Regions from separate parts of the Mesorhizobium sp. M0768 genome, predicted to be linked through region 3. Evidence: predicted binding sites of a transcription regulator. Region 3 holds the regulator's gene; each other region holds the start of a gene.
What was found. Region 3 encodes PhoB, which activates phosphate uptake and scavenging genes when phosphate is short. Its sites were predicted from a motif close to TGTCATNNANCTGTCAT; they were not measured.
Positions count from the first base shown of each region.

Region 1: a site for PhoB is predicted at 3,071-3,087, ahead of NKI08_RS18985 (PhoX family protein). Genes of this name have one in related genera too.
Region 2: a site for PhoB is predicted at 2,685-2,701, ahead of ugpB (sn-glycerol-3-phosphate ABC transporter substrate-binding protein UgpB). Genes of this name have one in related genera too.
Region 4: a site for PhoB is predicted at 2,992-3,008, ahead of phnF (phosphonate metabolism transcriptional regulator PhnF). Genes of this name have one in related genera too.

Region 1 is NZ_JAMYPD010000014.1:80,822-86,177, reverse strand. Features, by position in the region: gene NKI08_RS18995 (MarR family winged helix-turn-helix transcriptional regulator) at 1-232, shown strand, start outside; gene NKI08_RS18990 (GNAT family N-acetyltransferase) at 229-909, shown strand; gene NKI08_RS18985 (PhoX family protein) at 1,010-3,004, opposite strand; gene NKI08_RS18980 (hypothetical protein) at 3,205-3,543, shown strand; gene NKI08_RS18975 (phosphatase PAP2 family protein) at 3,558-4,259, shown strand; partial or broken gene NKI08_RS18970 (sodium-independent anion transporter) at 4,519-4,766, shown strand; gene NKI08_RS18965 (SMP-30/gluconolactonase/LRE family protein) at 4,780-5,356, opposite strand, start outside.
Region 2 is NZ_JAMYPD010000004.1:125,492-130,847, forward strand. Features, by position in the region: gene ugpE (sn-glycerol-3-phosphate ABC transporter permease UgpE) at 1-347, opposite strand, end outside; gene ugpA (sn-glycerol-3-phosphate ABC transporter permease UgpA) at 356-1,240, opposite strand; gene ugpB (sn-glycerol-3-phosphate ABC transporter substrate-binding protein UgpB) at 1,322-2,632, opposite strand; gene NKI08_RS07160 (bifunctional diguanylate cyclase/phosphodiesterase) at 2,927-5,356, shown strand, end outside.
Region 3 is NZ_JAMYPD010000004.1:231,339-236,694, forward strand. Features, by position in the region: gene NKI08_RS07745 (ROK family protein) at 57-1,301, shown strand; gene phoB (phosphate regulon transcriptional regulator PhoB) at 1,311-2,000, opposite strand; gene phoU (phosphate signaling complex protein PhoU) at 2,017-2,724, opposite strand; gene pstB (phosphate ABC transporter ATP-binding protein PstB) at 2,757-3,560, opposite strand; gene pstA (phosphate ABC transporter permease PstA) at 3,557-4,408, opposite strand; gene pstC (phosphate ABC transporter permease subunit PstC) at 4,412-5,356, opposite strand, start outside.
Region 4 is NZ_JAMYPD010000003.1:404,543-409,898, reverse strand. Features, by position in the region: gene NKI08_RS06435 (alpha-D-ribose 1-methylphosphonate 5-phosphate C-P-lyase PhnJ) at 1-731, opposite strand, end outside; gene NKI08_RS06430 (carbon-phosphorus lyase complex subunit) at 728-1,840, opposite strand; gene phnH (phosphonate C-P lyase system protein PhnH) at 1,842-2,450, opposite strand; gene phnG (phosphonate C-P lyase system protein PhnG) at 2,450-2,911, opposite strand; gene phnF (phosphonate metabolism transcriptional regulator PhnF) at 3,046-3,789, shown strand; gene NKI08_RS06410 (zinc-binding alcohol dehydrogenase family protein) at 3,808-4,824, opposite strand; gene NKI08_RS06405 (ABC transporter permease) at 4,895-5,356, opposite strand, start outside.

The DNA of each region.
Region 1 (5,356 bases), on a different contig from region 3:
CAGTCCGTCGACCGATGACCAGCGGCGCAGGATCGTCTCGCTTACTCGGGACGGGCGGCGGCTGGTCGATGTCGCAAAGCGCGACGTCTGGCCTTGCATCGAGAACGTGGTCGCGGATTTGTGCGCAGGTTTTTCGGGGCCGCTTCTTGAGCAGCTGGCTGCCATCGAGGACGGCCTCGCCGCTGCCCCTCTCGACCGTCGTGTAAATAAGCCTGAGGGTGCCGCGCAATGAGACATTTGCTCGACCGCCCGATCTGGAGCGCGCTTCAGACGCGACATCGGGCCTTCGCGGAGGGTGACAACCTCGCCATGCGATATCGGCCGTCGATCGTCCCTTTCGCCGCCACTGGCGCGGACGACCCGGAAAGCCTGCTGGCGCTCGAAAAGCTTGTCTCCCCGGGCGAGAGTGTGATCCTGCTTCAAGCGGACGCGATTGCTCTGCCCACGGGGCTTTCCGCGACTTCGACCGCAGCCGGGGTTCAGATGATCGCCGAGCAGTCATTGCAGATCGTCTCCGACCCGCGCGTGCATCGTCTGACCCGAGACGATGCTGCTGAGATGCTCGCCCTGGCATTGCTCACCAAGCCTGGCCCATTCACGCTCGAAGCCTTGAGCCTGGGCGATTTTTGGGGTGTGAAGATCGAGGGCAGGCTTGCGGCAATGGCCGGCGAGCGCATGAAGCAACCTGGCTATACTGAACTCAGCGGGGTGTGCTCACATCCGGAATTTCGCGGCGGTGGTCTAGGAAAGCTGCTGTCCCTATTCGTGGCAAACCGGATAGTGGCGCGCGGCGAAGTTCCCTATCTCCACGCCTATGCCAGCAACGCCGCGGCCATAGCGTTATACGAGTCCATCGGCTTCAGGTTGCGAAGCACAATGAATGTGGCCGTGGTTCAGCGCAGCGAATGATTAGTCGGCGCATGATGCGCAGCATGGATGCATCCCGTATCGGAAGGAAGGATTTCGTACCGCCGAAATCCTTCCTTGAGACTGCAAGACCTGCTGCGTGTCAGACCGCGATCTTGCCGCCGCCTTGCCTGGTGATGGCAACGACCGCCGGGCGCACCGGCATGTCCGGCTTGAAGTCGGGCCAGCGCGTCGACAAATCCTCATAGTAGGACGGACGGCCGAAAGCCTCCCAGTCCTCGCCGCCGTCGCCCGGATGCTGGACCGCAACGAAGGCGGTCTGGTCGTCCGGCGCAAACAGGGGACCGCACATTTCGGCGCCGATCGGCACGCGGAAGAACAGCTTTGATGTCGCCCGTGCCGTCCCCTCCGTATCGACAGCCCACAGACCGTCGGTGCGGCCGGTGGCTTTCGGGCCTTGGCCGTCGGTGGCGACCCAGAGGCGGCCAGCCGAATCTACCGTGCAATTGTCCGGCATGCCGAACCAGCCATTGGCGGTGGTTGCGGTCGAGAAGGTGGCGCCGACGTCGGCCACAGCGGGATCGCCGCATTTCAGCAGGATTTCCCACCTGCCCTTTGTCGCGGTGAAATCACCGCCGTCCTCGACGATCTCGATGATGTGGCCAAAGGCATTTTCGGCACGCGGGTTGGCAGCGTCGACCTGGTCGGCCTTGCGCTTCGAATTGTTGGTCAGCATGACATAGACCTTGCCGTTGACGGCATTGGGCTGGATGTCTTCCGGGCGGTCCATCTTGGTGGCGCCGAGCAGGTCGGCGGCGCGGCGCGTCTCGATCAGCACGTCGGCCTGGCTGGCAAAGCCGTTCTCCGCCGTCAGCGGCCCTTGGCCGAAGACGATCGGCAGCCATTCGACCGAACCGTCGTCGGCAAACTTGGCGACATGCAAGGTGCCGTCGTCGAGCAAATCCATGTTGGCGGCGCGGTTGTCCGGATCGAACTTGCCTGTGGTGACGAACTTATAGACATAGTCGAAGCGCTCGTCGTCGCCGAGATAGAAGACGACATGGCCATCCTGGGCGACGATCGATTCGGCGCCCTCATGCTTGAAGCGGCCCATGGCGGTGCGCTTCCTCGGCACCGAAGTCGGATCCTGGACGTCGACCTCGACGATCCAGCCGAAGCGGTTCGGCTCGTTAGGCTCCTTGCCGATGTCGAAACGGTCGTAATGCGCTGCCCACTCATAGGCATCTTCGGGAATGCCGAGGCGCTTGTAATTGGCCGCCTCCTTATGCCCCTGCGGCAGCTCGCCCGAGAAATAGCCGTGGATGTTCTCCTCGGCCATGACATAGGTGCCCCACGGCGTGACGCCGCCGGCGCAATTGTTGATGGTGCCGATGACCTTCGTGCCGGTCGGATCGGCGCTGGTCTTGACGCGGTCGTGGCCGGCGACCGGGCCGGAGAGCGCGATCTCGGTGTTGGAGGAGGTGATGCGGCGGTTGAGCTTGCCGTCGCGAACGACCTGCCATTTGCCTGATACCTTGCGTATCTCGACGATAGTGCCGCCATGCGCGGCCATCTCGACATCGACTTGCTCCTTGCTGAGGGGCGCCTGCTTGGCTTTGCCATCGACGATGGTGACGAGGCCCGGAAACATCAGGTGCGGATTGGTGTATTCGTGATTGACGACCAGCAGGCCGTGCTCGGCCGAGCCGTCGATCGGGATATAACCGACATAGTCGTTGTTGTAGCCGAATTGTCTGGCCTGGGCTTCCGCCGACTGTTTTGTCGGATCGAATCCCGGCGAATCGGCGAACAGCGGATCGCCCCAGCGCAGCAGCACGTCGGCGTCATAGCCAGGTGCGACGTGATGCTTGTCGTCGATGCCGGCCTCGAGCTCGTCGAAAGCGAAGGCGGAGCCTTCGGCGGCGCGGGCATTGTCGGCGGTGATCAGCGCCAGCGGGCTGACGGTAGCGGCTATGGCCGAGACGGCAAGCGAACCCTTGAGGAAGCCGCGGCGTGAGAACCGCGCGGCGATGATCTCACCCATGGTGCGGTTGTCGGTGGGATTGGCTCCTGGCCCATCGTTTTCCTCGAGCAGGCTGGTGCGGAAATGGGCGTCAGGGGTGCGATGTTCGGTCATAGGGCCTGCCTCTGGCTGGATGGATTGCTGGAGCGTGTTGCCTGGCCAATCCGGTATTACCGGCAGGTCACAGTTTGATGACATGCCGGCTAATTGCCACCTGCGATTTCGTATCCAACATCGGCCCCGCTTGACCGCGACCGGCGCTTCGGAAACAAGAGCTGCGGCAGGCGGTAGGGACCGCATCGGGAGGAACAAAAGTGAGTTTCTGGGGACTTGGGCAGCTCTGCGTTTCGACGGTGATCTTCCTGCTGGCGGCGATGGCCGCAAAACAGTGGGGGCTGGCGCCGAGCCTCGGCAAGATTGTGCTGACGTTGGCGCTCTATTCGCTGGGCAATCTGATCATGCTGAGGCTGATCCGTGAATTCGGCATGTCGGTGTCGTTCAGCCTGTCGGCGGTGATCCAGCTGGTGTCGGTGAATGTGGTGGCGCTGGTCTTCTTCGGCGAGCGCGTCAATGCCTTGCAGGCAACCGGCATCGTGCTTGCCATCGCAGCTGTGGCGCTGATCACGCTCGGGCCCTATCTGCAAAGGCTGTAACTGCGATCGGGCCGATGAAGAAGATTGCAAGCAGACTGCCCAACTGGCTGGAGTTCCCGGTTCTGCTGGCCGGGCTGGTCATTGCCGGCGGGCTGTGGGGGTTCGAGGAGCTGATGGAGCTGGCGCGGGCGACCACGCCGCATGCCTTCGACACCGAAATCCTGCTTGCCTTCCGCAAGGCCGGCCAGCCCGACAATCCGATCGGACCGGCGTGGCTGGAAGGGGCGATGCGCGACATCACCAGCCTCGGCAGCGCCAGCGTACTGCTGCTGATCACGGCAGCAATGATCGTCTATCTGCTTCTTATCCGCAGGCCAGGCGCGGCGCTTCTCATGTTCGTCGCGGTAGCGGGCGGCCAGCTCCTGTCAAGCGTGCTGAAATTCGATATCGACCGGCCGCGCCCCGATCTGGTCTCGCATCTCGCCGATGTGGCATCGCTTTCGTTTCCGAGCGGCCACGCCATGCTGTCGGCGGTGACGTATTTGACGCTGGGCAGCATGGCGGCGCGGGTTTTGCCCGGGCGCACAACGAAGATCTATGTACTCGGGCTGGCGGTGCTGACGACAGTGGTGGTCGGCATCAGCCGCATCTATCTCGGCGTCCACTGGCCGTCCGACGTATTGGCCGGCTGGTGCGCCGGCTTTGCCTGGGCGATGCTGTGCTGGCTTGCGGCACGGTTCCTGCAGCGATGGCTTGGGCGGGCCGACGGCACCTGACTCAAATCAGCCTGTTGATCAGGCCATGACCGCAGCCTGCCAGCAGGAAAACCATCGACAGCAAGGCTGTCGAGGTTGCCAACGCTTTGAATATCTTCACCCGCTCATCCTTTTGAAGTCGTGCCTGTGAAATCGGGATCGCAGTGGATGTCCCGCCAAACGATGCCGAGGTTTGTAGCATCACAGTGCATCGGCTGGCAAAGAGTGCTGCATGTTTGGAGGCAGACCATCAATCCTTGGTGCAGGAAGACGTCGCCGACCGCGCCAGCGCAGGAACTTCATCCTCGACTGTTCGGCGATGCCGTTCTTCGATTCAACGGCGGCCAATGTCATCGAGGGTGCGGCCCACAAGGCGAGCCGCGCCGGCGTTCGCTTCATTATATCAGGCGCTTCGCCGCAGATACGCCGCATGCTGATCAACCACGGCGTCAAGCGGCCGCTGGTGACTTATACCGCCTCGATCACGGATCGCGGGCGCAGCTGAAGAAAGCCGCGCCCGCCGCCTGAGCCGATGGCTGGCTTAGTCGAGGCCCAATGCCGCGATCTCGCCGTCGTTCATCAGCGGCACGAAGATTGTCGACTTGCCGTCGGTGCCGATGTCGGCGCTGCCCGGCTTGAACGTCGCAACCGCTTGCGGCGTGCCGCCGGCTTTGTAGCGGTAGAGCGTGCCGGTCATATACGCGGTGGCGTAGATGCTGCCGCCGATGGCAACGACGCCATCGAGGTTGGCAAATTTTTCCGCGCCGGGCAGTGGCGAAACGGCCTTGGTAGCAAGATCGACCGAGAGCAGGCCGCCCGGCTCCGCGGTGCTGAAGTCGGGCTTGATGCCCTTGCCCCAGGAAGCGACGATCAGCCGGCCGCCATCGGCGAAGATGCCATTCGGCGAAGCAAGCGCCGCATCCCTGACGAACAGTTCGGGCCGGTCGCCGTCGATGCGATAGATCGTATCGGCAAGCATATCCGTGACATAGATCTTGCCGGACGCGTCGGCGGTCACGTCGTTGAGGAAGACCGCGTTCGGCACGTCGATCGTCGATGTTAGCTTGCCGCTTGCGAGATCGACGACGCGCACATGGGTGAGGTCGGCGACGTAGAGT
Region 2 (5,356 bases), 110 kb from region 3:
CAGAAGAAGGTCATGCGCAACGGAAAGCGAAAGAACACGATCGCGTAGGCCGACAGGATCGAGATGAAGATCTTTCCCACCGCAACGCCGAGCGCCATGATCGTGGTGTTGAGGAGCAGCCTGCCGACGCTGACCCCGCCGATACGACCGATGCCGCCGAACAGCGCCTCGCTGTAATTGTTCCATAGCTGGCCGCCGGGCAAGAGCGGCAGGGGCGGCCTGAGGATCGTTTGCAGCGTGTGCGTCGAGGCAACGAAGGTGTAGTAGATCGGAAAAGCCACGATCAATATGCCGAGGATGAGCACGGCATGGGCGATGAAGGTGCGGAGCGGGGACTGGCCGATCATCGCTGCCCTCAGCCGTAGTGGACTTTGCGTTCCACATAGCGGAACTGGATTGCTGTGAGCGCGATGACGATGGCCATCAGGATGACCGACTGCGCCGCCGAGTCGCCCAGGATCAGATTGACGAAGCCGTCATTGTAGACCTTGTAGACCAGCGTCTCTGTCGTCTTGCCCGGCCCGCCGCCGGTGACGGCATGAACGATGCCGAACGTGTCGAACAGGGCATAGACGGTGTTGACGACCAGCAGGAAAAAGGTTGTCGGCGCAAGCAGCGGGAAGACGATGGTCCAGAAGCGCTTGGTTTCGCCGGCGCCGTCCATGGCCGCCGCTTCGATCAGCGTTTTCGGCACCGCCTGCAGGCCGGCGACGAAGAACAGGAAGTTGTAGCTGATCTGCTTCCAGGCAGCAGCCGACACCAGCAGGATCATGGCGTGGGTGCCGTTGAGCAGCGGGTCCCATACGACGCCGAGGCTTCTCAGCAAATAGGCCAACGAGCCGATCGAGGGATTGAACAGGAAAAGCCAAAGCATGCCGGCAATCGCCGGCGCCACGGCGTAAGGCCATATCAACAGTGTGCGGTAAAGGCCTTTGCCGCGCACGGCCTTCTCGGCCATGACCGCGAGCAGCAGGGCCACAACCATGGCAACGATCGCGGTCGCAAGAGAGAACACTACTGTGACCTTGATCGAGTTGAGGTAGGCCGGATCGGCCAGCACCTTCCGGAAATTGGCAAACCAGACGAACCTGCTCTTCAGCCCGAACGGGTCTTGCCTGAGCATCGACTGGTACAGCGCCTGACCGGCCGGCCAGTAGAAGAAAACCAGGGTGATGGCGAGTTGTGGCGCCACCAGCAGGTAGGGCAGGATCTTGTTGGGAAAGACGACGCGTGGAGACAGGCTGATTTCCCTCGCTATCCAGGTATCGCCCGCGCGAGCTCGCGTGGGCGATATTCCAACCGACTAACTGAGATAATCCCGTCAGTTCTCCAGCGCTTCCTTGATCGCCGCGTTGCCGCGCGCAACCGCATTGTCGAGTGCCTGCTGGGCGGTTTGCTGGCCGGCCAGCATCTTCTCCAGCTCCTCGTTCTGGATATCACGCACCTGCGGCAGATTCGGCAGGCGCACGCCCTTCGAATTGTCGGTCGGCGACTTGCCGATCATCTGCAGGATGGGTGTCTCGCGGCCGGGGTTCTTGTCATAGAAGCCTGATTTCTTAGTCGCCTCGTATGCCGCAAGCGTCACTGGCAAATATCCCGACTTCTGGTGCAGATATTCCTGCACATCGGTCTTGGACAGATAGGCAAAGAAGGCCGCGACGCCCTTGTATTCCTCGTCCGACTTGTTGCCGAACACCCACAGGCTGGCACCGCCCGGCGTCGTGTTCTGCGGGGCACCCTTGGCGTCACTGTCGTAAGGAAGCTGGCCGATGCCATAGTTCATGCCGGACTTGACGATATCGCCGAGGCCGCCCGACGATTCGGTGAAGATGCCGCATTCGCCGGCGAGGAATATCTGCTTGGCTTCGGAGGTGCGCCCGCCATATTTGAATGTGCCGTCCTTGGCCAGGTCAGCGAGCGCCTGGAAGTGGTTGACGAAAATCGGCGCATTGATCTTGAGTTCGACATCACCGCCGGCCAGGCCATTCTGCTGGGTGGCCCAAGGCACGTCATTCCACGCCGCGAAATTCTCCAGGTGGATCCAGGTCAGCCAGGTCGAGGTATAGCCGCAAGGGGCGGCGCCGCTCGTCTTGATCTTCTTGGCAGCTTCCCACACCTCGTTCCACGTCTTGGGCGGATTGTTCACGTCGAGGCCTGCCTTCTGGAAGATGTCCTTGTTGTAATAGAGGATCGGCGAGGAAGAGTTGTAGGGGAACGATAGCATGGTGCCGTCCGGCTTCGAATAATAGCCGACGATGCCGGGCAGATACTGGCTCTTGTCGAAAGTCATCCCGGCGCCGGTCATCACATCGGCCACCGGCTTTATCGCACCCTCGGCCGCCATCATCACGCCGGTGCCGACGTCGAACACCTGGAGGATATCTGGCGCTTGCCCGGCACGAAAGGCAGCGATGCCGGCATTCAGCGTCTCCGGATAGGTGCCCTTGAACACCGGAACGAGCTCATAGTCGCTCTGGCTGGCGTTGAAATCCTTGGAGATCTTGGCGACGACCTCGGCGTTGGCGCCGGTCATGGCGTGCCACCAGCTGATCTGCGTGACGGCGAAGGCGGAGGTGGTGGAAAGCAGGGTCACGGTGGCGGCGATACCGGCCGCAAAGCCGAAGAACTTCATGTTTCATCTCCCGTTTGTCATTGGCGAAAGGGGGCACCTCCGCAAAGCCAATATGTGGCGCTGATGACAATGGGACAACGGTTTTGTTGCGGATCAATGAACACCATTTCTTCCTAAAGTGCACTCGCTACCGAAAGCGCGGCGTCAGAAACGACATCACCGCCTTTTCGGCGCGGCATCGGTTTTCCCCCGAAAAGACCCGCCTCATGGCCCGCGGGTTAACCATTCGTTAAAATCTCCAAGAGCTAATCCGTCACACCTCCCCTGTTAGTTTTGGCAGACCGAGTGAACAGGATGCTGACGGTCTATAATTGTATCGTAAATCAGCACGACCTGAGACTGGTTGCGCTCGCTGCACTCGTCTGTGGAATTTCTTGTTTCTCAGCAGTTAATCTCCTTAAGCATGTCGGCCGATCGACCGAGCGAAACCGGCTTGTCTGGCTGATGATCGCCGCGGCCTCGACCGGGTTCGGCATATGGGCGACGCATTTCATCGCCATGACCGCGTTTACGCCGGGAATACCGAACGCATACAATCCGGGATTATCCGCCTTTTCGCTTGCCGCCGCCGTTATCATGACCGCGCTTGGGATGTGGGTCGCCACCTTGCGCCGCGGCATCGACCATTTCCTCGTCGGTGGCGCCATTCTGGGCGGCGCCATCGCGACGATGCACTACATCGGCATGGCAGCTTTCGAGGTCGAAGGCCGGCTCGTTTGGAACCTGCTCCTTGTCGCGATATCGCTTCTGGCCGGCGTAAGCCTCGCGGCACTGGCGCTTCTTGTCGTCTTGCGCCGCCCGTCAGCGCTCGCGACTCTCGGCGGCGCCGCGCTTTTGACGCTGGCCATTTGCAGCTTGCATTTCATCGCGATGGCCGCGGTGTCGATCATTCCGGATTCCTCGATTGAAATATCCGAACATTCCATCGAGCCCATTTCCCAGGCCTTTGCCGCAGCGGTCGCCAGCCTGGTAATCCTTGTGCTGTCGGGTGCCGCGCTGTGGATCGATCTGCGCTTTCGCCACCAGAAGCTCGAGGCCGATCGCATGCACGATCTCGCCAATGCGGCGGTGGAAGGTCTGATCGTTTGCGATGGCACCCGCATCGTCAGCGCCAATGACAGTATGGCGAAGCTGACCGGAACAGCGACAGCCACCCTGAACACGATGCAACTCGGCGAGCTTTTCGACGGACAGAGCGCAGCCGATATGTCCGGCTTCGGCGAACAGGCGCAGGAAGCGAAGTTAAGGGGCAGCGACGGCGCGAGAATTCCTGTCGAGCTGATCGCCAGGAGAATCACCTACTGCGGCAGGCCTCATACGGTGCTTGCCGTTCGCGACATCCGTGAGCGCAAGAAGGCAGAACAAGAGATCCTCCGCCTCGCGCATTTCGATCCGCTTACCGGGCTTGCCAATCGGCGGAGCTTTTCTTCCCGGCTGGAAGCAGAATTCGCGTCGATGGATCGTGGCGGCAAGGATGGATATCTGGCGCTCCTGCTGCTTGACCTCGACCGGTTCAAGCAAGTCAACGACCTCTACGGCCACAGCGCCGGCGATGCTATGCTGCAGAAGCTGGCGCACTGCATTTCCGGCATCCCGCGCAACGGACAGATGCTCGCGCGTCTCGGCGGCGATGAATTTGCCATCATAGCTCCGAACCTCCCCGACCCCCTGGCCGCAGGCCGGATAGCCGAGGACTTGCTGGCGGCGATCCGGGAGGAAAACAGGGTTTCGGTCGGCTCCGGCCTCGTCTCGGCCAGCATCGGCATTGCCTTCTTTCCGCTGGATGCCGAAGACCAGGCCGGCCTGATCAGCCATGCCGACACGGCACTCCATCGCGCCAAAACCGAAGGCAGGGACACTTATCGGTTTTTCGAGATGGCCATGGGCACCGCGGCCCGCGACAAGCGCGTGATGGAGCATGAATTGCGCCAGGCGATCGCCCGCAAGGAGTTCCACCTCGTCTATCAGCCGCAGAAGGAGATCCGCGGCGGCAGGATGATCGGCTTCGAAGCCCTGGTCCGTTGGCAGCACCCTGAGCGGGGTGACATTTCTCCGGCCGTTTTCATCCCGGTGGCCGAGGACAGTGGCGCTATCGCGCAGATCGGCGACTGGGTGCTGACGACGGCTTGTAACGATGCTGTTCGCTGGACAAACCCGCTGATGGTCGCCGTCAACGTCTCCGCCGTGCAACTTCACAATCCGAATTTCAGCCGCAAGGTGCACGACGCATTGACGAGATCCGGCCTGGCCCCCGGCAGGCTCGAACTGGAGATCACCGAAACGGCCCTGGTGAAGGACATGCCGCGCGCGCTGGCAACCTTGAGGCAGGTCAAGGCGCTTGGCGTGCATGTGGCGATGGACGATTTTGGCACCGGCTATTCTTCGCTGTCCAACCTCAGCGCCTTTCCCTTCGACAAGATCAAGATCGTCGGGTCGTTCATCAAATCGGTCGACAAGAACGCCCAGTTCGCGGCGATCGTTCGCGCCGTGCTGGGGCTTGGACGCGGTCTCGGCCTACCGGTTCTGGCAGAAGGCATCGAGACGCCGGGTGAATTGCAATTTCTAGACGCCGAGGCTTGCGAGATCGGGCAAGGCTACTACCTCGGCAAACCGGCTCCGATCGAGACATTCGGGGAACTGACGGGCGTGGCCGCTCCGGCAATCCGCACCGCCAGCCGACGCGGCGCAAGCATTGCCGTGCTCAAGCCGCGCCTGCGCACGGTC
Region 3 (5,356 bases):
TTACCGACGGCTTCCGGTTCATGAGCGGCCGCGGCAACCGGGAGGAAAGCAAAACAATGTCGGTCGGAATCCGCCATGACGATTTGCGCCGGCGCAACCGGGCGATGGTGATCTCGGCGGTGCGCCGGGCCGGCCAGCCATCGCGTACTGAGATCGCAGCTACCACCGGCCTCAGTCATTCGACCATATCGGCGATTTCTTCCGACCTGATACGGGAAGGCATCCTCGCCGAGAGCAAGCCAAGTGAGCCCGTTTCGTTGAAACGCGGTCGTCCGCAAGTCGGCCTCGCCCTCAACCCGGAAGCGGCGGCGGTGCTGACCGTGGTGTTGTCGCTGAATTTCCTTTCGGCCGCCATTATCGACTACACGGGACAGGTGGTCGCCGAGGAACAGCGCCGGCTGGACACGCTGACTATGCCGCGCGACGAGCTGATCCGTGAATGCATGGCCATCGTCCGGCGCCGGCTGCAGGATCCAGATCTTGACGTCCGCAGTGTCGCCCGCATCGCCCTGGCGATTCAGGGCATTACCGACTCCCCTGCACGCGCCATGCTGTGGTCGCCGATCACGCCGCAGACCGACATCGCCTTTGCCGACATGCTGGAGGACGAATTCGGCATCCCGGCAACGGTGGAGAACGACTGCAACATGATGGCGGTGGCTTTGCGCTGGCGCAATCCGGATCGCTATCGCGATGACTTCATCGCCATCCTGCTTTCGCATGGCATCGGCATGGGGCTGGTGCTGAAGGGCGAACTGTTCACCGGGACGCATTCCTCGGGCGGCGAATTTGGCCACATGATCCATCGTCCGGGCGGCGCGCTCTGCCGTTGCGGGCGGCGCGGCTGCATCGAGGCGTATGCCGGCAACTACGCCATCTGGCGCAACGCCAGGCAGATGAGCGAAGACAGCGAACCGGTCGCCGACGTCAGCGACGCCGACATGCGCGCACTGGCGGCCCGGGCGCGCGAGAAAGATGGGCCGGAACGCGAGGCCTACCGCAAGGCCGGCGAAGCGCTGGGTTTCGGTCTCGGCTCGCTGTTCGCGCTGATCGATCCGGCACCGGTCGCGATGGTCGGCGCCAGTGCCGCCGCCTTCGATCTGATCGAGCCGGCCTTGCGGAAGGCAATCGCCCAGACCGCCGGCGGCCAGCATTCAGGCTCGATCTCCTTCGATACAGAGCCGAACGAATTGCCTCTGATCCGCGAAGGCTGCGCGATGCGGGCGTTAAGCTTCGTCGACCAGGAGATTTTCGCGCCGGGCGCGCAAATGAGGCCCAGCGTCAGAAAGAACGTAGCCTGACCAGGCGGGTCAATCTTCCCTGATCGCATAGCCGGCGCCGCGGATGGTGCGGATGACATCCGGCATCCGGCCGTTGTTGACGGCTTTGCGCAGCCGCCCGACATGCACGTCGACGGTGCGTTCGTCGATGTAGATTGTCTCCCCCCAGACATTATCGAGTAACTGGCTGCGCGAGAAGACACGGCCCGGATGCCGCATCATGAACTCGAGCAGCCGGAATTCGGTCGGCCCGAGCCTGATTTCGCTCTTCTTGCGATAGACCCTGTGCGATTCGCGATCGAGCACGATGTCGCCGACCTTCAGCACGCTGGACAGCACTTCCGGCTTGGCGCGCCGCAGCAGCGCCTTGACCCTGGCCATGAATTCCGGTGTCGAAAACGGCTTGACCAGATAGTCGTCGGCGCCGGTCGAAAGACCGCGCACCCGGTCGCTCTCCTCGCCGCGCGCGGTCAGCATGATGATCGGCAGCCGCTCGGTTTCGGGGCGCACCCGCAACCGACGACAGAGCTCGATGCCGGAAACCGCTGGTATCATCCAGTCGAGCACCAAAAGGTCGGGCACATTCTCCTGCAAACGGATCTCGGCTTCGTCGCCGCGTGTCACCACCTCGACCTGGTAGCCTTCGGATTCGAGATTGTAGCGGAGCAGCACACCCAACGGCTCCTCGTCCTCCACCACCATTATGCGTGGTGCGATCATCGGCTGGGCACCCCCATCATGTCACCGGTGCGGACATTGTCGTTTCGTCCTGCTTCGGACGATTGACCGGCAATTGCTCGCCGGTCAGCACATAATACGCATTTTCGGCGATGTTGGTGACATGGTCGCCGATCCGCTCCAGATTCTTGGCGCAGAACAGCAGGTGCGTGCAAGCGGTGATGTTGCGCGGATCTTCCATCATGTAGGTCAACAGCTCGCGGAACACGGACGTGTATTTAACGTCGATGCGCTCGTCGGCGGCACGAAGCTTGGCCAACGCGGCCGCATCGCCTGCAGCATATTCCTCGATGACACCCTGCACCTGGATGAGAACCAGCTGCGCCATCGCGTCGATGGAATGCGACAGGTCCCGCGGCGTGGCGCTGAGGCCGACCGCACTCACGCGCTTGGCGATATTCTTGGCAAGGTCGCCGATGCGTTCGAGGTCGCCCGCCATGCGGATCGCTCCGACCACATGGCGAAGATCGTGGGCCATCGGCTGGCGTTTGGCGATCAGGGTGATGGCGCGGTCGTCCAGTTCGCGTTGACGCGCATCCATGATGGCGTCGTCGGAAACGACGCGTTGCGCCAGCACGTTGTCGGAATTCAACAGCGCCTTGGTCGCCCCGCCGACCATCGAACCGGCGAGGTCGGCCATGTCGCGGATCAGCTTGCTGATCTGCTCGAGATCCTCGTCGAAAGAAGCGACTGTGTGTTCGCCCATGGTCCTGTCCTCATATGCATGATCGGAACGGCTCAGCCGAAGCGGCCAGTGATGTAGTCCTGCGTGCGCTTCTCGCGGGGCGACGTGAAGATCTTCTCGGTCCGGTCGAACTCGACCAGTTCACCCAGATACATGAAGGCCGTCTGGCGCGACACGCGCGCCGCCTGCTGCATGTTGTGGGTGACGATGACGATCGTGTAGTCGGCTTGCAATTCGTCGATCAGTTCCTCGATCTTGGCAGTCGACAGCGGGTCGAGGGCCGAAGCCGGTTCGTCGAGCAGAATGACTTCCGGCTTCACGGCCACGGTGCGGGCGATACAGAGCCGCTGCTGCTGGCCGCCGGATAGGCTCAAGCCGCTGGCGTTGAGCTTGTCCTTGACCTCGCTCCACAGCGCGGCGCGCTTCAACGCCTGTTCGACGCGGCCGTCCATCTCGGACTTGCCGAGGTTCTCGTAGAGCCTGACGCCGAAGGCGATGTTCTCGTAGATCGACATCGGGAACGGCGTCGGCTTCTGGAACACCATGCCGATCTTGGTCCTGAGGAGGTTGAGATCCTGCGACCGGTCGAGAATGTTCTTGCCGTCGAGCAGCACCTGGCCCTCGGCCGTCTGTTTTGGGTAGAGCTCATAGATGCGGTTGAATACACGCAGCAGCGTCGATTTCCCGCAGCCCGAAGGGCCGATGAAGGCCGTGACACTGCGCTCAGGCAGCGACAGGCTGATGTCCTTCAGCGCCTTGCTCTGGCCGTAGTAGAAGTTGAGATTCTTGACCTCGATCTTCGTCTTCTCGGCGACCGTTTCGGCCATCGTCATGTCTGGGGACAACATCTGTGTCATCTGTCCTCTCTGCGTCCGGTAAGGCTGCGGGCGAGGATGCTCAAGCCCAGAACCGTCAGGGTGATTATGAGTGCGCCGGTCCACGCCAGTTGCTGCCATTCCTCGTAAGGGCTGAGAGCGAACTGGAAGATGGTCACCGGCAGGCTGGCCATCGGCGCGTTGATATTGCTGCTCCAGAACTGGTTGTTGAGCGCGGTGAAGAGCAGCGGCGCCGTCTCGCCGGAAATGCGTGCTATCGCCAGCAATATGCCGGTGACGATGCCGGACAATGCGGCGCGGTAGGCGACCGAACGGATCACCACCCAGCGCGGCGCGCCGATCGCGGCACCGGCTTCACGCAACGCGTTCGGCACCAGGTTGAGCATGTCTTCAGTGGTGCGCACGACCACCGGAATGACCAGGATGGCAAGCGCAACGGCGCCGGCAATGGCCGAGAAATGTCCCATTGGCCGCACCATCAGCTCATAGACAAACAAGCCTATGATGATCGACGGCGCCGACAACAGGATGTCGTTGATGAAGCGGACGACGGTGGTGATGCGCGAAAAGCGTCCATACTCGGCCATGTAGGTTCCCGCCAGCACGCCGATCGGCGTGCCGACGACAACGGCGATGATCGTCATCAGCAGGCTGCCCGTGATGGCATTGAGCAAGCCGCCGGCCTCGCCCGGTGGTGGCGTCATCTCGGTGAAGACCGCGAGCGAAAGCCCGGCTGTGCCCTTATAGACCAACGCGCCGAGAATGAGCGCCAGCCAGGCAAGCCCGATGCCGGCGGCGACGACGCAAAGCGCCATCATCACCGAATTCCTGGCTTTGCGGCGGCTGTGGAGCGATGAGGATGTCGACATCGGTCAGGCTCCCGTACGGGCGTCGATCCGCATCAGCATATAGCGGGCGGCGGCGAGGATCAGGAAGGTGATGACGAAGAGGATCAGGCCGAGCGAAACCAGCGAGGAGGTGTAGAGGTCGCCGTCGGCCTCGGTGAATTCATTGGCGATGGTCGCCGAGATCGTCGTGCCCGGCGCGAACAGGGAGGCACTGATGCGATGTGCGTTGCCGATGACGAAAGTCACCGCCATGGTTTCGCCGAGTGCCCGGCCGAGGCCAAGCATGACGCCGCCCATGATACCGATGCGGGTATAGGGAATGACCACGCGCCGGGTCACTTCCCAGGTCGTGCAACCGATGCCATAGGCCGATTCCTTCAGCACCGCCGGCACCGTATCGAAGACGTCCTTGGTGATCGAGGTGATGAAGGGCAGCACCATGATGGCGAGGATCAGCGCCGAGGTCAGAAGGCCGATGCCGTAAGGAGGGCCGGCGAAAAGGCTGGATAGTCCCGGCACGCCGTGGAAGATGTTGATGATGAAGGGCTGTATCGTCGTCTGCAGGAACGGCGCGAACACGAACAGGCCCCAGATGCCGTAGATGATCGAAGGAATGCCGGCCAACAGCTCGACCGCTATGCCGATCGGGCGCCTGAGCGGGCGCGGGCAGAGCTCGGTGAGAAAGACTGCAATGCCGATGCCGATCGGAACCGCGATCAGGATGGCAATGGCCGCCGTCACCAGCGTGCCGTAGATCGGCGCCAGTGCGCCAAATTTTTCCGTAACAGGATTCCAGCTCTCAGTCGTCAGGAAAGAAAAACCGAACGACGACAGCGCCTGCCATGAGCCGGCAAACAGCGAGATCGCGACACCGCCGAGGATGACCAGCACAAGAATTGCGGAAGCGCGGGTAAGTCCGCGGAATATGGCATCTGTGAGCGCGAAGCGCCGCACCGTAGCTTCCCTGGC
Region 4 (5,356 bases), on a different contig from region 3:
GGCTGGTCGAAGATCTGCACCTCGAACGGATGGTCCTCGAAATCGAGGCTGACCACATCGGTGAAGGGCGGCAGCGCGTAGATGCGCTTTTCGCGGCCGGCGCCGAACAATTGCAAAGCCGGCGAACGGTGCATCTTCGGATTGTCGAATTTCGGCGTCGGCGAGGGATCCATCACATAGCGGCCCTCAACCTTGACCGGGTAGGCGTAGGTGGTGGCGATGCGGCCGTGCCTGGCGATGTCCTCGTAGAGCTTCACATGCATAAGGCCGTATTCCTCCAGCGCATGCATTTTGCGCGTCTCCGTTTCCCGCGGCTCGAGGAAGCGCAGCGGCTCGGGGATCGGCACCTGGTAGACCAGCACCTGACCGGCACTCAGCGGATATTCAGGGATGCGGTGGCGGGTCTGGATGATGGTCGCCTTGGCCGTCTCGGTGGTGACGGCGACATTGGCGACCTTCTTGAAGAAGGCGCGGATCGAAACCGCATTGGTGGTGTCGTCGGCGCCCTGGTCAATGACCTTGAGCACATCGTCCGGGCCAATGATCGAAGCGGTGACCTGGACGCCGCCGGTGCCCCAGCCATAGGGCATCGGCATTTCGCGCGAGGCGAACGGCACCTGATAGCCGGGGATGGCGATGCCCTTGAGGATCGCCCGACGGATCATCCGCTTGGTCTGTTCGTCAAGATAGGCGAAGTTGTAGGTGGCGATGTCCGCTGGTTGTGCACTCATTCCGCTGCCTGCCTCTTTTCTTCGGCCTTGCCGGCATTTTCGCGGGCATCATGCTCGGCGCGCATGCGGCGCACGAGGTCGAGTTCGGCCTGGAAGTCGACATAATGCGGCAGCTTCAGATGCTCGACGAAGCCGGTCGCCTGGACATTGTCGGAATGCGAGATGACGAACTCCTCGTCCTGCGCGGCGGCGATGACATCCTCACCCAACTCCGAGGCGCGCAGCGCGCGGTCGCATAGCGCCATGGCCATCGCCTTGCGCTCGCTCTGGCCGAAGACGAGGCCGTAGCCGCGGGTGAATTGCGGCGGCGCCTTGGCCGAGCCCTTGAACTGGTTGACCATCTGGCATTCGGTGACGCGGATGCTGCCGAGCGGTACCGCAAAGGGCAGTTCCGGCACGTCCAGTTCCAGTTCGACCTCGCCGATGCGAACCTCGCCGACGAAGGGATGGTTGCGCGCGTAGCCGCGCTGGGTGGAATAGCCGAGCGCCAGCAGAAACCCCTCGTCGCCGCGCGACAGCGCCTGCAGGCGGATGTCACGCGCCATCGGGAATTCGAGCGGCTCGCGGGTGATGTCGCCGGGGACATGATCGCCGGGCATGTCGCCGTCGGGCTCGATCAGGCCTTCGCGGGCGAGGATGGCCGAGACGCGCGGCATCGCTTCCGCCTCGCCGGCACGCTGTTCCGGCTCGGCGACTTCGCCGCCGGCGGCAAGCTCGGGATCGAGCAGGCGGTGGGTGTAGTCGAAAGTCGGGCCGAGCAGCTGGCCGCCGGGCAGGTCCTTGTAGGTCGCCGACACCCGCCGCTCGACCAGCATCGTGCCGGTGTCGATCGCCCTGGTGTAGCCGAAACGCGGCAGCGTGGTGCGATAGGCGCGAACCAGGAAGATCGCCTCGATCATGTCGCCGCGCGCCTGGACGATGGCGAGTGCCGCCAATTCCCTGTCGTAGAGCGAACCTTCGCTCATCACCCGGTCGACGCCGAGCGCCAGCTGCTCGACGATCTGGTCGAGGCGAAGTGCGGGCACCGAACGATCGCCGCGCCGGCGGTCGGCGAGCAGTTTGTGGGCGTTGCGAATGGCCGCTTCGCCACCCTTTACCGCAACATACATGCTACGCCTCCATCATCTTGATGCGCGTCGTACGCGGCAGGCAGGCAACGCTGTCAGGGGTGGCGAGGACGATGTCGACACCGCGGGGAAAGCGCTGGTTGTCCTGCTTCCATTGCTCGACGAAATGGCGCGGCATTTGCGCCGGCGCGATCGTCGCCGTCGTCTCGATGCCCGGGCCTTCGAGCAGCAGCGCAGCGCCGGAGACAAGATCGCCGACCTCGAGGATCAGCGTCGTGGAGCGATCGGGATAATCCTGGGTGCCTTGCGAAAACCCGTCGAGCGCCATCATCTCGGCCGGCGTGGCGATCAGCGCGAAATGCGCGTCGGCCGGGGTGTTGGCCAGCGGCGCGCCGGTATGGAAGCCAAGCCAGGATTTCACCGCCGACACCTGCAAAGCCGGGTCAAGCCAGAGCGGCGTGTCGTTGTCGCACAGCGCCAGCGCAACGGCGCCGGCGGTGGCCGACAGCGGCGCCGGTGGGTGGGCAAGGGCCGGCAAGGGCTGGACGCTGCCCGGCCGCGCCATCGCGTCCATCACGGCACGGAATACGGTCTGCGCGTTGAATACCGGATCGGCAAAGCCGCCTTCGATCGCTTGGGTTACGATGTCCATCAGTCTTCTCCGCGTACCATGGTGAAGAAATCGACCTTGGTCGCCGCCGTCTCGGCGCGGCGCTGTTCACGCGCCTTGGCCAGTGCCGCCTGCAAGGGCGCAACGATCCCGATCTCGACCTCATTGCGGAGGGCCGGGTCCTGCCACAGCGCATCGGCGATTGCCGCCAGCCTTGCCTTCTGCTTGTCGCGGCCGAGCGCGTAGCAGTGGCCGACATGGCCGGACGCAAGCCGCACCGTGGCACGGGTGACCGTCGCCTCGCCGACATTGAAAGGGGCACCACCGCCGCCGATGCGGCCGCGTACCGTAACCAGGCCGGTTTCGGGGCCACGCAGAAGTTCCGCTTCGCAAGGCAGGCCGGTTTCGTCCCACAGGCGGACGATGTCTTCGCCGGCCGATTGCGCCAGCGTCGCCATCACGGCCTTGCGCTCGGCCTGCTCTCGCGCTTCCCGTCCTCGCATGGCCGTACTCCTCGTCTGCGTGAATTTATCTATTGATATAGACAACTATACAAATTATACTTGTTATTTAGCGCGTGTCCATGACGGGCACGTGACACGGGCCAAAAGATCGGCGCAAAGAATTGGGGCGGGAGATGATCGGACAAGCCAACCGCATCGAGCGGCGCAGCGGTGTCGCGCTGTGGCGGCAGATCGCCGACCAGATACTGCATTCGATCGCCGTCGGCGATTTTCCCGAGAATGCCGCGCTGCCGCCGGAGATCGCGTTGGCCGGACGCTATGGCGTCAACCGCCATACGGTGCGTAGCGCTATCGCAGCGCTGGTGCAGGAGGGCGTGCTCAGGGCGGAGCAGGGGCGCGGCACCTTCGTGCTGTCGCGCAGGCGGCTGTCTTATCCGATCGGCGCTCGCACCCGCTTTTCCGAGGGATTGCAAGGACAGGCGTCCGAGCGGCATATCACCTTGCTCGCGTCATCGGTCGAGCCGGCCAACCGTCGTGTCGCAGAGGGCTTAGGCCTTGCGACGGGCGCCGATGTGATACGCCTGGAAACGCGCGGCGAAGCCGATGGAATGCCGGTGTCCCGCGCTGCCGGCTGGTTCGATGCCAGGCGCTTTGCCGGCATCGATGCCGCCATGGCGGAAACCGGTTCGATCACCGCATCGCTGGCACGTTTCGGCATCGACGACTATCTCAGGCAATCGACCGTGCTGTCGGCGCGCCATGCCGATGCCGTCGACCTTGCGGACCTCGAGCTGCAGCCCGGCGCCATCGTGCTGGTGACGGTCGCCGTCAACGTCACGCCCGACGGTCAGCCGATACAGTTTTCGGAGTCGCGCTTCCCGGCCGAGCGGATCGAGCTCAAATTGTCGGCGCTCTGAGATACGGCAGCCCTGGCATCATCCGACCTGAATGACAGCCTTGATCAGGCCGGACTTCTCATGCGCCCAGCGGGCGAGGTCGTGCGGCGTCTCGCCAAGCGTGGTGCGGTGCGTCACCAGCTTTGCCAGCGGCAGCGCGCCGTTGCGGATCGAGGCGGCGACATGGTCGAAATCGGCACGCAGGGCGTTGCGGCTGCCGATCAGCATCATCTCGCGCTTGTGGAATTCGGGATCGGAAAAGGCGATGTCGTCCTTGACGACGCTGACCAGGACCAGCGCTCCGCCATGCGCGACATGAGCGAAGGCCGACTGCACCGACCGGGTGTTGCCGGTGGCATCGAAAACCACGTCGAAGCCGTCGCCGCCGGTTGCTTCCCGCACCAGGTCGGCAGCGGTGCCTCGCGAGCCGTCGAGCGTCGCGAAGCCGAGTTCGCTTTCGGCAAAGCCAAGCCGTTCAGCGCTCATGTCGAGCAGCGTCACATCGAGCCCGGCGATGCGGGCGAACAGCGCCGTGCCGAGCCCGATCGGGCCTGCGCCGATGACCAGCGTGCGCGCACCTGGATCAGCCAGCGAGCGCCGCACGGCATGGGCGCCGATCGCCAGGAATTCGACGGCGGCGGCATCGGCCAGCGACAGGCCGTTTGCCGGATAAAGATTTTGCGCCGGCACCAGGATCTGCTCGCACATCGCGCCGTCGCGGTGGACGCCGAGCACCTCGATCCTGACGCAGCAATTCGGCTTGCCTTGCCGGCAGGCGTTGCATTTGCCGCAGGCGAGATAGGGATTGACGATCACCGCTTCGCCGACGGCGAGATCGACGTCCTCGCCAACCTCGATCACGGTGCCGGAAACCTCGTGGCCCATGATGCGGGGATAGGCGAGGAACGGGTGCTTGCCTTCGAAGATGTGATAGTCGGTGCCGCAGATGCCGACATGGCTGACGGCGACCTGCGCCCAGCCGGCGGGGGGCGCGCCAGGCTCCGGACGATCTTCGAGGACAAGTTCGCCGGGCGAGCGGCAGACGACGGCTTTCATGCTTCAATCCAGTCGGTTCATGGCACCGCCGGCCCTGCTGTCGCGAGGCCGGCGGTTGTTGGGAGGCAGTCTATTTGCCGCGGCGGCGCAGCCCGTCGAAATAGACGATGACGATGATCAGCACGCCGGTGATGATGCGCTGCCAGAAGGCGTTGACGTTGAGCAGATTGGCGCCGTTGTTGATGGTGGCAAGGATGAAGGCGCCGAGCAGCGGTCCGTGCACGGAGCCGACAGCGCCGAACAGCGAGGTGCCGCCGATCACCGAGGAGGCGATCGCCTGCAATTCCCAGCCCTCGGCCTGCGTCGGATTGCCGATGCCGATGCGCGAGGCGAGCAGCACGCCGACGAAGGCCGCACACAGGCCCGACAGCGTGTAGGCCATGTAGATGGTGCGCTGGACGTTGACGCCTGACAGGCGCGACGCCTCGGCGTTGGAGCCGACCGAGAACAGATAGCGGCCCCAGCGGCTGTGGTGCAGGAAGATGTAGGCTGGGATGCCGACCAGGATCACCATCCAGAACAGATTGGGGAC